DNA from 2 places in the Bacillus sp. SSR7 genome. Region 1 is predicted to be linked to the other one. Evidence: riboswitches for the same ligand, from Rfam matches in the RefSeq annotation. Region 1 holds a riboswitch; the other holds the start of a gene.
The links. A riboswitch is a leader RNA that binds a small molecule or an ion and turns the genes downstream of it on or off. The one in region 1 is predicted to bind S-adenosylmethionine.

Region 1 (7,593 bases):
CGGATTTGTTATCTGCCCAAGAAATTGGCATGGTATTTCAAAATCCAGAAAATCAGCTCGTAATGGATACGGTCATTCAAGAATTAGCATTTTCTTTAGAAAATATCGGATTACCATCACACATTATTCAAAAGAGAATAGCTGAGCTTATTAGCTTCTTAGGATTTCAAGATTTATTGCACCAATCTGTTCATACGTTATCTGGTGGGCAGAAGCAGCTTGTCAATTTAGCTGCGGTATTAGTGATGCAACCGAAACTATTATTATTAGACGAACCAACGGCGCAGTTAGATCCAATTGCTGCGAAAGAATTTTTAGGATTATTAAAACGTATTAACGAAGAACTTGGCATTACAATCGTTTTAAGTGAACATCGTTTAGATGAAGTAATTCCGCTCGCAACGCGCGTTATTTGTATGAATAACGGCCGAATCGTGTATGATGGTAGTCCGAAAATGGTTGTAGCGAATATGTGGGAAGTAGAAAAGTTCCGTCCATTTATTCCGCAAATTCCAAGATTATTTTTAGAGTGGAATGCGAAAGATATCCCGTTTACAGTGCGAGAAGCACAAATGAAAATGAATGATTTTTCAGCGATATCATATGTGAACGGGCCAATAGAACAAAGTGAAAAGCAAGAAGTCATTTTAAGTGCAGAGCATATTTCGTTTCAATATGAAAAAAATAGTCCGCTCATTTTACGAGATTTAACCGTATCGATTGAAAAAGGAAAATGGGTAGCTCTCGTTGGAAAGAATGGGACAGGTAAGTCTACACTGTTAACGATTTTAGCAGGGTTACAAAAAGCGAGAAGAGGGAAAGTAAAGTGGAATGGAAAAGTGATACATAAAATTGATTCGAAAGAACGATTTAAAAGTATTGGGTATGTTTCACAGCATCCGTATTATCATTTTACATTTGATACAGTGTGGGAAGAAGTGTATGAACGTGCAAGCGAGTTATATGGAGAACAAGGAAAAGAAATAGCAGAACAACAGCTTAAAAAGTTTTGGTTACATGCGCTTAAAGAACGACATCCACATGATTGTAGCGGGGGAGAGCAACAACTTCTTGCATTATGTACAACGTTATTATCAAAGCCAATGTTATTATTACTTGATGAACCGACAAAGGGATTAGATCCGTGGAAGAAAGAAAGAGTAGGAGAGCTATTTAGGAAGTTGCAAAAAGAAGGTACAACAATTGTAATGGCAACGCATGACATTGAATTTGCAGCGAAATACGTGAATCAATGTATGATGTTATTTGATGGAGCAGTTATTATGAATGATGCACCGAAAGAATTTTTTAGTGGAAACTTTTTTTATACAACATCTATTAATCGATTCATTCGAAAAGAATTGCCATATGCATTAACGTGGGAGGATGTGTACGAAGCGTGTCCAAACGATATGTTGCATTCATAATATGTATTTTCGCAGTAATAATAGGCACATTACTCTTTACTACACTTATCATGGATGGGTATTACATGTTAAGTAGTTTGTTTATATTAGCGGTTATTATGTTACCTTTCTATATCCGTTTTGAAAGAAAGGCGTTTGTTTCACGTGAAATTGTTCTCGTTGCCGTATTAGCGGCAATTGCAGCAGTTAGCCGCGTACCATTTTCTATTTTACCGAGTGTACAACCGACTTCTTTTGTCATTATCGTTTCTGCAATTGTGTTTGGAAGCGAAACTGGATTTATGATCGGTGCAACAGCGGCTATCGTATCTAACATTTTTTTAGGGCAAGGTCCGTGGACGCCGTGGCAAATGTTTTCATGGGGTATGATTGGTTTTATAGCAGGCTTACTTCGCAATACATTTTTAATGAAAAAGTTATGGGGGAGACTACTATATGGGTTCTTCGTGGGCTTTTTATTTGGCTGGATCATGAATTTCTGGGGGCTTCTCGGTTTTATACGTGAAGCAACGTGGGAAGCTGTCATTTCATATTATATCGCAAGTTTTTATTTCGATTTGAGCCATGCGATTTCAAATGTTGTGTTCTTACTACTATTTAGTACGTCTTGGATTACGATTCTTACAAGATTTAAAAGGAAATACGGCATATTAGATGAGCATAACATGGCGTAGAAAAGCATACTCATATAAGGTAGGGTCGCGACTTACATATTCGTTTGCCTCTTTCATGCTTCTTACATATTGTAAGGAGCATTTTTCTGTATATTTTTTTATCATAACGGCAATAATTATGACGTATGCCATTTGAAAAAACTTCCCACCTTATGATGGGAAGTTTTTTCACTCTTGTTCTAAAATATGAACGGTGTAATCGCAGCGTTGAATAGCTTGTTCAATCGCATAAAGGGATTGCTCAATACGAGCGCGATTAAAATCTTTTTCAACAGTCTGTAATGCTTCTTCTAAACAATGTTTTGCTTCTTGTAATGATTGAAAAGAATCTTGTACATATCCGCGAGCATTTTGATGCATTTCATAATCCTCCTTGCATACTCATATATGTATAGTATGAACAGTAAAGAAGAAAATATAATTCGTTATATTTGTTTGACAATTAAAATGAAATTACGTATAGTAAGAATTAAGTGAATATTTTCTTATCCAGAGAGGTGGAGGGACTGGCCCGATGAAACCCAGCAACCGCGATGCAGGTGCTAATTCCAGCAGAACATATTTGTTCTGGGAGATAAGACGAAGATATATACGTAACTTCTTCTTATCGGAGAGGTTTTTTTATTGCAAAAAAACCGATTACGAAAATTTATATTAAGAAGAAAGGGGTTGCGAAGTACTGTGACACTCGAAAAATACGTCAAACTGCGTAGTACAGTTTATGAATATATGATAGAGCAAGATAAGCCAATATCATTGTTAGATATTCAAGAACATATCGTTTTGCATCATGAAGGAAAATTCACGAAAAAGATGTTACATCAATTTTATTTATCAAGACTATTAGATGAACTGAAACTGGATGGGAAAATTACATTAGCTGATGAATATCTCTATGCTGAAAAAGGGGTATTTTATAAGGCGAGAAAAGGGAGCTAAGCTCTCTTTTTTTGAAGTATGTAGAGTAAAAGACTGCTAAAGCAGCCTGATACAGGGAATGGTGTTGAGTGTGTAGTGTCAAAAATTGAATGTGCCTGAAAGAGGCACTTCATATCGGCTGCAAATGAAAAGAGACACCTTCGCCGAATAGGTGTCAGTCGTTTTGTCATATAGACTTGCTATTTGACAGTTATTAGAATAACATGCAGGGGTTGTGGAAGTCAAAAGGGAATTAAAGGAAGAGGTGCTATGATGTACGCTTACTTATTACATGATATAACGAAGTGGATTCCTAAGTACATTATGGATAAAGGTTATGAATATTATGAAGATGGACATGTAGAAGATGTTGAAATACAAGACAAGAAAATATTTGCTTTCGTTACTGGAAATGCAGGAAACTATGAAGTGATTATTGATCTTGAAGATTTTACAGAAAGTAGCTGCGAGTGTCCGTATGAGAATCTTTGCAAGCATATGGCGGCAGTTGTTTATGATATTCAAGATGCTGGTGAGAGTAAGGTGAAAGAGAAACTGAAAGGTTTAGAAAAGGAAGAGTTACTAACGGTACTAAATCGCTTGTTGCAAAGTTCAAAAAACGTGCAAATTGTAGAGAAGATGTTAAAGAAGGGGAAACTTTAACTTATAGAGGGAGTTGTTTTGTAGTGAATGTACTAATTGTATACGCTCATCCTAGTTCTTCAAGTTTTAACGCGGCGATTTTAGAGCATGTGCAAAAAGGATTACAAGAAACAAATCATTCAGTTACGGTACTTGATTTATATAAAGAACAATTTGATCCAGTCCTTGTATTTAATGAAGAGAAGAAAAGACGTGATTTAGTAAATGAAGAAGAGACAGCTCAGTACAGAAAATTAGTAGAAGAAGCGGATTTGCTTTTATTCATCTATCCGATATGGTGGTGGGGGATGCCAGCTATTTTAAAAGGGTTTATTGATCGTATTTTTGTAGCTGGATTTGCTTATAAATATGAAGGGGCCCTGCCGAAAGGCTTATTGAAAGGTAAGAAGGCATGGGTAATTAATACGTTAGACTCACCATTATGGTACGTCGCATTACTATATCGATCAGCCGATTGGATTACAATGAAGAGAGGTGTTTTACGTTTTTGCGGCATTCGCGATATAAAACGGTCAGTTTTTCAATCTGTGAAAACGAGTAAAGTAGAGAAGCGGGAAAAGTGGTTATTACAAATTGAAGAAAAGGCTCGTACATTATGAATGAACTTGCTCGTATTATAAATTGTTGTCAGTATGATAACGAACTTTTTCGTACATATATTAAGTGCTTAGTCCAATTGAAGAAATGTAGCGAAACGTTTGGGCAAATTCAAATAGAGTTAAGAAATGATTATTTAATAAGAGGAATTTGTGAAAGAGAAGTTGATGAAGTAGTAAGGGGAAGTAAAGAATATGAAACATATTTTCTTCCTAAAGCGTTACAGTGGAATTTTTTGAGGGAACATCCACACCTGATCGGAAAAATTTGCGAAGATTTTTTTGCATTTGAGTCATTACATCTTACGGAGATAGAGTGGGAAACGATTATAAATTGCATGGGAAATAAATGATTTATTATGTAAAAAAGCTAGTATAAAACTAGCTTTTCGTTTAAATAAATAAGAAACATAGACTTATGATAAATCCTGCATATAGTAAGTTCACGACGCAAAATCCCATAATATCACGAGCGCCTAAACCAGCTATTGCCAATGCCGGTAATGCCCAGAATGGTTGAATCAAATTCGTCCAAGCATCGCCCCATGCAATGGCCATTGCTGTTTTTGCAGCAGGTACACCAAGTTCAGCACCAGCTGGAATCATAATGGGTGCTTGCACAGCCCATTGACCGCCGCCAGATGGAACGAAAATATTAACGATGCCAGCACTTAAAAAAGTAAAGAGTGGGAAAGTTGTTTCGTTTGAAATGCTAATAAAGAAATTCGAAATAGCCCCTCCAAGTGAAAGTCCTTCACTATTTGCTCCAATCATCATGCCCATAATTCCCGCGTAAAATGGAAACTGAAGTAAAATACCAGAAGCACTTTTCGTAGAGTTTGAAAAAGCACGAATATATTGAATCGGAGTGCGGTGGAAAATAAGTCCAGCAATTAATAACATAAAAATAACGATGTCTAGCGTAAGGTTAAAACCTTTCGTATAAAAGTAATTGAAAATATAAATGAGACCTAACAATCCAACGCAAAGTGTAATGATGATACTATTTTCCATTTTTTCAGCGAACGTATTTTTCCCTACCTCTTGAGCGGCAGCTTCTTCATGGAACACGCTAGGGTCTACTGTAATCGTATGTTTTTCATCTGGATGCATCGCCTTATTAATGAGAGGCATCGTAACTAAAAAGATAATAACGGGAACGAGGGCGTATGGTGAGAATAACGTTTCAGTTATTGGGATTGCTTCTTTAATACTTCCAGCTGTCGTTTTAATTAACGTTTCTCCACCTGTTGCTAATGTAAGAGGGATAGAAGCAGAAAGCCCCGCATGCCAAATGAGAAATCCAGAGTAAGAAGAGGCAATGGCTAGCCTATAATCTAATCCTTCCAGCTGCCTTGCGACTTCCTTTGCATATAAAACAGATACAACAATACCAAAGCCCCAGTTTATGTATGCGCCTAGTAAACTTACGATTGAAATGGCAATAATACCTTGTCCATTCGTTTTCGGTAGTCTGGCAGCTTTCGTTAATCCTTTTTTAATAAGAGGAGCGTTTGCTAAAGCAGATCCTGTCACGAGTACAAGTGCCATTTGCATAGAAAAGGCGAGAAGCCCCCAAATGCCATTACCCCAGTGATTAATCATTTCCACAGGTGCTTGGTGCGTTGCAAACATGCCGAAGAAGATAACAAAAACAGTTAATAAACATGATAAAATAAACGGTTCTGGCAAGAAACGTTGCACTAAAGCGACGCAACCATTTGTAAAAGAACGAAACAAAATAGATCAACCCCCTTATGTATATGTATTACAATTATTCGTGGTTGTTTGAATAATATCCTTTAATATATAGAAAATTCAGATATTTATTCCGGTTGTTTTTATTTGTTTAACCGTTATTTCATTGTGTGTTGAAGTATAGTGCAACTATCTGTTTCAAACATTGCTACTCTTAAGTTACATCATGCTACTTCTCGATTCTTACGGATTTTTATAATCTATAGTAAAAATAAAGTTATAGGAGTTGAAATTATGGAGTTCTATAAAAAGCTAAAAGAAGAACGTTTAAAGCATAACTTATCACAAGAAGAACTAGCTCTTAAATTAAACATTAGCAGACAATCAATTTCTAAATGGGAGCTTGAAAAAGGCTATCCAAATATTGAAACACTTATTGCATTAAGTGATTTATTCAATATTAGCATTGACGAATTAATTAAAGGAGATGATTTCTTGAAAGACAAAATCATTAAAGAAGGAAAAATGGGGGAATTAAAAATGACAGATCAATTCAAATGGTTATATGTAGTGAGTTCAATTTTAGTAGTATTTTGGCTTTTTGTACTGCCTTGGTCCAATTTATCAGGTCTAACATTAAGCATAATTAATCTTATAGCTGTTATTTACTTTGTAATAGTCGTACACTACATTAAAAATAATAAGAAAAAATTTTTTAATTAAATTTTAAAATGAAAGCCGACAGCAAGTTAGGGATGAGCATTCTCTAATTGCTGTCGGTTTTAGTCAATTCAGGCTTAATTACAATTTTGGATACTCAAACCTTTGAAGTAGCGGTAGTATTTTTATCCTCAACAAGAAAAAGCTTCCACTACTGTGGAAGCTTCTCTAAATGATGGGCAATATCAACATACATATTTGAGTATGTTGAATGTATGTCATTACTTGGCGTAGCGTTAGAAGAGAAGTGGACAATTACCATATTCGCTTTCGGATCGATGTAAAGTGTTTGTCCGTAACTACCTAACACTTCGAAAGCACCTTGTTCATTGTGCGGAATCCACCATTGATTATGATAAGAAATGGAAGCTCCAGGGCCAACTGCAAGTTCACCTTCTTGAACATTTTTTATATCTTCAGTAATAGAAGAAGGGAGAATTTGTTTTCCATTATATTCCCCGTTGTTTAATAGTAATTGCCCGAATCTCGCCATATCTCTAGCAGTTGCATTTAAACCAGCGCTAGCTTGTTCAACTTTTGTTTCATCTGTTACGTAATACGCGTTTTCTTCCATACCAATTTGAGACCATATGCGCTCGCTAACATTTTCAGCTAATGATTTCCCAGTGATCGTTCGAATAATCCAAGCGAGTGTTTCTGCTGATCCGTTATCGTAAGAAAAATCGGAACCAGGCGGTGCAGTTTCTTCTGCTTCTCGTAACATATCATAAATTTTCATCGGGCCGTCGTAATTTTTACCTCGAGGTAAAATATTGCTCGCTAAATATAGTTGTGCATCTTGATTTTCTAACGCTGGGTGTTCATAGCCGTGAGTCGGGTACTCTGCAGATACTTGCATGTCCATTAATTGCTGAAGCGAGGCATTACCGAAAGGTG
Region 2 (7,593 bases), on a different contig from region 1:
ATGAAACCACAAATTGTTCAAGAAATTAGAGAACAGACTGTTCAAAAAGATGAAATTGGTAAAGTGGTGCATTCAATAAAACCAATCGTTTTAAATAAGATAGATATGAAAGAGGAATATATAAATCAAGTAAAAGAAGGATTTAGAAGGGTATTCCAAGAAGGTGATGGAACGGGAGTAAGGGCGTTCCAAAAAGCTTCGTATAAACCAGCTGGTAAAACAGGTACTGCACAGACTGTATACGGTGGAGAAAATGATATTGGAAGAAATGAAAAGGGCGATCGAAGAGACTGCTATAACTTAACATTAGCAGGATATGCGCCATATGATGATCCAGAAGTAGCATTTTCTGTTGTAGTACCGTGGGTTATAAATGATAAATCGGGCATTAACTCCGATATTGGAAAAGAAGTTCTAGATGCTTATTTTGATTTGAAAAATAAGCGATTAACTGGTGAAGCGCCAAAAACAGATGATTCTAAAGAGAATTAACATGTACGAAACGTCTCTAGCATTCCTGTAAACTAGAGGCGTTTTACATAGGAACGGATTAGAAAAGAGGTATATATGAAGCAATTTATTCTAAAAGAAATGGTATTTCGTCCATTTGATCATATAAAATGGATGAAATAATTCTATTAACTATTCACGTTTTATAAAAAAAATCATATATTAATTGCATAGGACAAGCAGAAAAGCTTGTTCTAACCTCACAGAACACTCCTTATCACGGTTAGGCATCTACATGGGTAGATGCTTTTTTTATGTTGATGACTGAGAATTATTTATCAACAGAATGTAGCAAGCATATTAGGACTATTAGGAGAAGATTACTTGTACAAATAACAGTATGCTGAATTAAAAAAGTGAAATGTAAGGAGTGAGAAATAAGTGCTAAATATTTTAGTGGTTAATTTTCCGGCAGAGGGACATGTGAATCCTACATTAAGTTTAGTCAAAGCCTTTACTGAACGGGGTGATCACGTCCATTATATTACTACAGAACACTTTAAAGACAGAATTGAAGATTTGGGAGCTAATGTATATACCCATCCAGATTTATTAAAGGAGATTTCTATTGATACTGAAACTTCAAATGGGCTGGACTCTTTCTTTCATGTACATGTTCAAACCTCTTTATATATATTAGAAATTACGAAAGAATTATGTGAAAGCATAAATTTTGATTGCGTAATTTATGATATATTTGGCGCTGGAGAGTTAGTAAAGGAGTATTTGCAAGTTCCAGGTGTAGTTTCTTCTCCTATATTTTTAATTCCTACTGAATTTTTGGAGACATTACCTTTTCATCCAAATGCAGAAATGCCATTCCAACCTGATGAAATTTCTGAACAGTTACTATATCGAATAGAACATGAATTTGGGGTGAAGCCTAAAAATAATCTTCAATTTATGCATAACAAAGGAGATATTACCCTCGTGTACACAAGTCGTTACTTCCAACCTAATAGTGATTCTTTCAGAGAAAATAATATTTTTATTGGGCCGAGTATTTCAAGTCGTAAAACAAATGTAGAGTTTCCACTTGAATTGCTTAAAGATAAGAAAGTTATTTACATTTCAATGGGGACACTCCTTGAAGGACTCGAACCATTCTTTAATACATGTATTGATGCTTTCTCAGATTTTGATGGGTTAGTTGTAATGGCAATTGGTGATAGAAATGATCGTTCTAAAATTAAGAAGGCGCCAAACAATTTTATAATTGCTTCATACGTACCCCAAACAGAAGTATTAAGTGAAGCAGATATTTTTATTACACATGGCGGTATGAATAGCGTACACGATGCTATTCATTTTAATGTTCCATTTGTTATAATTCCACATGATAAAGACCAGCCAATGATAGCACAAAGATTAACCGAACTGGAAGCAGCAAATCGGTTATTGAAAGAGCATGTTAATGTGCAAACGTTAAGAGAAGCGGTAACAGACGTTCTTTCAAATGAAAAGTATAAGCATGGAATACGAAAATTGAAAGATAGTTTTTTAGATTGTGGTGGTTCAAATGAAGCAATTACAATGATTACATCTCTTTTAAATAAATAGTGTGGGTCATATAAAAGCATAGAGGTGGCACCTTTATGCTTTTATATGATTATCCAGCAAACTGCACAGCAGTATTTGCATGTAAAAAAGTAGTATCAAAAACAGGAACAGTAAGATCGTTTTGGGAAATGAGCAATGGTATTTCGGTGCAACCTAGTAGTATACCTTCTGCGCCATTTTGAATTAATGACTTTGTAATTTGTAATAGCTTTTCTTTTGATACTTCTGAAATAATTCCTTTACTTAATTCATTTAAAATAACATGATGAATAAATTTTCTTGCCTCTTTATTTGGGATGATTGTTTCAATGTTATAATTTGCTAAACGTGATTTATAGAAGTCTTGTTCCATTGTTTGTTTCGTACCTAATAGTCCAATACGCTTTATATTATGTTCTACCATTTTCTTTGCACTTACATCACCAATGTGGAGGAGTGGAATGGATATTGCTTGCTCTACTTCTTCAGCAAATAGATGTACTGTATTGGAACACATTAATAAACATTCAGCCCCAGACTTTTCAACCTTTTTTGCAACGGTAACTAATTCGTTTTTCACTTCTTCATATTGATGATTTTGTAATAAATTAGTTACTTCACCGAAGTCCATGCTATATAAAACAAGCTTTGCATTTTGATCATATTGAGAGAGTGTAAGTGTATTTATATGTTTATAGTATAACGATGTAGATTCCCAACTTAGCCCACCAATTAAACCGATTACTTTCATCGTATATTCCTCCCGTAACTATTTTGAGTTCATTATTTCATAATTCCGATGAGAATACAATGATTTAAATGAATCATTTAGCAAAAAATAAAAATAATTAGAAAAGTATTGTAATTTATGTTTCTTAGTGCCATAATACGAATTACAAATTAATACTTATCCAGAGAGGTGGAGGGAACGGCCCTATGAAACCTCAGCAACCCCTATATAAATGTATAGGAAGGTGCTAATTCCGCAGAGAACACGATGTGTTTTTTGGAAGATAAGAGGATTCTTGAATGTGAAAGAAAATGACCTCTTATGTAAGAGGTCATTTTTTGTTGTATAGAAAGGGAGTGTCGATGCATAATTCATTTTGAAAATAAATATAGAGTAATAAAAGTTGACTATTAAGAGAGGGGAATTGTAATGAACAAATTATCAACAAAATTAGTAGTGGCAATCGGAATTGGAGCAGCACTATATGGGATATTAGGACTATGGGGATTTTCTATTGCACCAAATACATTTATTAAACCTGCGTTAGCTATTTTAACCATTTTTGGAGCGTTATTTGGCCCAGTGGCAGGACTGTTAATAGGACTTATCGGTCATACCGTAACAGATACAATTGCTGGCTGGGGTATTTGGTGGGGATGGGTTTTTAGTTCAGGTATTATCGGCTTTGCAATGGGGCTTATTCAAAAAAGAGTTGGCTTTAGTGTGAAAAACGGGACATATAATAAAGGAGATATTTCTTATTTAGCTATTACTGGGTTAATTGGTATCGTCATTGCTATTATATTTGCTGGGGCATTCGATATTATTGTGATGGGAGAACCGTTTGACAAAATTGTTATACAAGTATTAGGTGCAACAATTGCTGATGTTATTGTATTTTTAGTTCTTGGATTGCCAATTACAATAGGATTAGCTAAATCTAATAAGAAACATACACATTTAAAAATTGAAAAGTAGGGATGTTAACATGCAACCAATTATTTCTTTTGAACAATTCAGCTTTCAATATAAGCATGCAGCGCAGCCTACTGTTAAAGACGTTACATTTCATATATATCCTGGGGAAAAAGTGTTGATTGCTGGGCGAAGTGGTTCAGGGAAATCGACATTAGCTCATTGTATAAATGGGCTAATCCCATTTTCTTATGAAGGGACTAGTACTGGTACTATTTTAATTGACGGAAAAGACCCGAGGAAAGGAAGTATTTTTGAACAGAGTAAACAGGTTGGAACAATTTTGCAAGATCAAGATGCACAATTTATTGGTCTTACAGTAGAGGAAGATGTAGCTTTTTATTTAGAAAATGAATGCGTAAATGAAGATGATATGAAAAAGATTGTTTCGGAATCATTAAAAAAGGTAAAGATGCATAATTTTCATAAACAAAGTCCACATGAGTTATCAGGAGGGCAAAAACAAACTGTTTCTTTAGCAGGTCTGTTAACGACAAATGCTAATATATTATTGTTTGATGAACCGTTAGCGAATTTAGATCCAGCTAGTAGCTTACATACAATAGAACTTATTAAAGATATACATAAACAATGTAATAAAACAATTGTAATTATTGAACATCGAATAGAAGAAATGTTAAATCTGGATTTAGATAAAATTATTTTAATGGAGGAAGGGGAAATCGTTGAGATAGGAACACCAGAAGAGATTTTGGCCTCAAATATATTACCATCTATTGGCTTAAGGGAACCTATGTACTTGGAAGGATTAAAGAGATTGCATTTTGATAGTAATAATGACGTAATATACCCATTTGAAAATCTTCAAAGAGAAAATGTTAGTGGTGTAATAAATGAGTGGATGGAGAAGCAAACTTTTTGTAAAGATACTCCTACAAAAAAAGAATTATTGAAAGTAGAGAATTTGTCATTCTCATATCCTAATAAACAAAAAGTATTAGACAATGTAAATTTCTCTCTATATAAAGGGGAAATAGTAGCACTCTTAGGTCATAATGGTGCTGGAAAATCAACATTAGCTCATAGTCTTATAGGGATAAACAAAACAAAAAATGATAGAATTTTAATTGATGGAGTAAATATCAATTCTTGGTCTATTCGTAAACGTGGTGAGGTTATATCTTATGTGATGCAAAATCCAAATCATATGATTACACAAGCTACTGTAATGGAAGAGATTTCATTTCCATTACAATTAAAAAATTTTTCGAAGGAAGAAATTAAGCTTAGAGCAGAGGAAACATTAAAAATTTGTGGCTTGTATCCATTTCGAAATTGGCCAATTCAGGCATTAAGTTATGGTCAAAAAAAGAGATTAACGATTGCATCTGTACTAGCAATAAATCCAAAACTTATCATATTAGATGAACCGACAGCGGGACAAGATTATTATCATTATAAACAATTTATGACGTTTATTAGAAAACTAGCTGTGAAGGGAATATCCTTTATTTTTATCACACACGATATGAATCTCGCATTAGAATATGCAGACAGAGCAATAGTTCTACATGAAGGAGAAATTATTGCGAATAATCCCGCGTCTATTGTATTAGGACATCCAGAAACATTAAAAAGAGCGAACTTAAAGGAGAGCTCTTTATTTAAACTCGTTAAATTTAGTGGTATTACAAATCCTGAAAGATTTATGAAACTTTATTTTGATGATATTAGGAGGGAGGAAGGTGTATAATACATATTTTCATCGCATGGACGAGGCAGTGAAATTGTTGTTATTTATTTTTTGTATGACACTTACTTTTTTATTTTTTGATTTTCGCATATTGCTATTCGTATTTATGATTGGATGTATCGGACTTCTAGTTGCTAAAATTCCATTTCGTAAAATTTTTATTGTTTTTACTGTTATATTCACATTTAGTTTATTAAATTCTGTCATGATTTTATTTATTACACCAACCCATGGATCTGAATTAACTGGATCGTATACTTCATTTGTGTATATTGGATATGCAACAATTACATACGAAACCTTATTTTATGCAGCTACACTTTCGTTAAAGTATTTTACGTTATTACCATTTACACTTATTTTTATTTATACGACTGATCCAAGCAAATTTGTGAGTAGCTTAAGTAAATTTCGAATTCATTATAAAATTACTTATGCGATAAATATTGCATTACGTTATATACCTGATATACAGTCCGAATATAAAGTTATTAAAAATGCCCAAGAGGCGAGAGGAGTAGCTTTTGAAAAAGGAGAAGCAAGTTTGTGGATTCGAATACAAAACCGTGTCTTAATTTTCTGGCCTTTAATTATTCATTCTTTAGAGAGAATTGATACAGTTTCAAACGCAATGGATTTAAGAGGATTTGGAAAGAAGGATACACGTACGTGGTTCTATACAAATAAAGCGAAAAGCGGAGATTTCATTGCTTTATTTGTAGGTGTTTTTATTTTAATTGCTGCAGTATATTTAAAGTTACATGTATTTCAAAATTTTTGGTATCCATTTTAAAGCACTCTCAAATGAGTGCTTTTACTTATTTTTATATAGACATGCTCAAAAAAGGGATACTTACATAATGTATAATACGAACCAGTTAAAATGATCAACTACCTATTAGTTTTCAAACCAAAAGGAGGAGAAAGAATGAGTTACGGTGGTTCTTGTGGTTTTGGTGGAGGTTTCGCTTTATTAGTTGTGTTATTTATTTTATTAATTATCGTTGGATGCAGCTGCTGGGGCGGAGGGTACTAATTTTTAATTAGTCTCCACAAATGTAAACTAAAAAAACATAGAAGATACTTATGTATCGAAACAAATAAAAAAGGAGCATAATTGCTCCTTTTTTATTTGTTGTTAGATGCGTTTGTATTACATTTCGGGAATGTAATTGTCAAAGTAGTACCTTTATTCATAACGCTTCGGATTTTCAAATTACCTTGCATCGTTTCAAGGATCTTAACAGCAACCATTGTACCTAAACCTGTACCTTTCGTTTTTGTACTAAAATACGGTTCGCCAAATCGATTTATTTGCTCTTGTGACATACCAATTCCGCTATCTTCAATTCGTATGATAACTTTATTATTACTAATAGAAGAGGAGATATTTAAAGTGCCACCATTAGGCATTGCTTCAATACCATTTTTTATTAAGTTTAAAAAACATTGCTGAAAGTGCTGCTTATTACCAACTATTGTTGCATTGGAGAAATCTTTCGTAATATGTACCGTATTCATATTACATAAGGGCACTATCATATTAATAACTCTATTTAACTCTTGTTCGACTGAAATATGATCTAATTTTTCTGGAGCAGGTTTGGCAAATGTTAAATAGTCATCAATAATTTCTTGAGCACGATTTAATTCTTCAAGTATATGGTCAATATATTTATCTCTCGATTCAGGAGTCAAATTGGATGTTTTCAAAAGTTGTGTAAATCCTTTTACGACAGTTAAAGGGTTTCTTACTTCATGTGATATACTAGCAGCGAGTTGGCTAACAATCTCCATTTTCTCCATTTTAATTAATTTTGATCGCATACATACTGCATCTTTTATAACTTCATTTATATAAACAATAAATAGCATCAGAGTAGTCGGTAATATTATGAAGTAAATAATATACAAATTATTTACTTCAAAATCTGATAAAGTTAATACAATTACAGTTGTAAATATTGCTAGGAAAAAGGTTAAAAACATGGAAAAAGCTACTTTTATTTTTCTATTATATGTATTAAATTTTGCGGATGCGAATGCTGTAATGATAAACATTATGCCATAAACTAGCATTGTTAACATGCTAAATCCATAAAATGAAAATCTTATAATTAATAAA

Region 2: it holds a riboswitch for S-adenosylmethionine, as region 1 does, so the genes downstream of both, AC0NJG_RS01380 (ECF-type riboflavin transporter substrate-binding protein) here and AC0NJG_RS20780 (hypothetical protein) in region 1, are expected to answer to the same signal.

Annotation. Positions count from the first base shown of each region.
Region 1 covers NZ_JBVVXV010000013.1:98,912-106,504, forward strand. The annotation lists gene AC0NJG_RS20765 (ABC transporter ATP-binding protein) at 1-1,427, shown strand, start outside; gene AC0NJG_RS20770 (ECF transporter S component) at 1,400-2,101, shown strand; gene AC0NJG_RS20775 (hypothetical protein) at 2,270-2,461, opposite strand; SAM riboswitch class I at 2,584-2,682, shown strand; gene AC0NJG_RS20780 (hypothetical protein) at 2,783-3,040, shown strand; gene AC0NJG_RS20785 (SWIM zinc finger family protein) at 3,293-3,682, shown strand; gene AC0NJG_RS20790 (NAD(P)H-dependent oxidoreductase) at 3,706-4,281, shown strand; gene AC0NJG_RS20795 (group-specific protein) at 4,278-4,631, shown strand; gene AC0NJG_RS20800 (short-chain fatty acid transporter) at 4,672-6,018, opposite strand; gene AC0NJG_RS20805 (helix-turn-helix domain-containing protein) at 6,271-6,699, shown strand; gene AC0NJG_RS20810 (serine hydrolase domain-containing protein) at 6,848-7,593, opposite strand, start outside.
Region 2 covers NZ_JBVVXV010000001.1:239,313-246,905, reverse strand. The annotation lists gene AC0NJG_RS01395 (peptidoglycan D,D-transpeptidase FtsI family protein) at 1-492, shown strand, start outside; gene AC0NJG_RS01390 (macrolide family glycosyltransferase) at 892-2,070, shown strand; gene AC0NJG_RS01385 (aspartate/glutamate racemase family protein) at 2,120-2,800, opposite strand; SAM riboswitch class I at 2,954-3,069, shown strand; gene AC0NJG_RS01380 (ECF-type riboflavin transporter substrate-binding protein) at 3,209-3,757, shown strand; gene AC0NJG_RS01375 (ABC transporter ATP-binding protein) at 3,768-5,468, shown strand; gene AC0NJG_RS01370 (energy-coupling factor transporter transmembrane component T family protein) at 5,461-6,261, shown strand; gene AC0NJG_RS01365 (YjcZ family sporulation protein) at 6,397-6,504, shown strand; gene AC0NJG_RS01360 (sensor histidine kinase) at 6,597-7,593, opposite strand, start outside.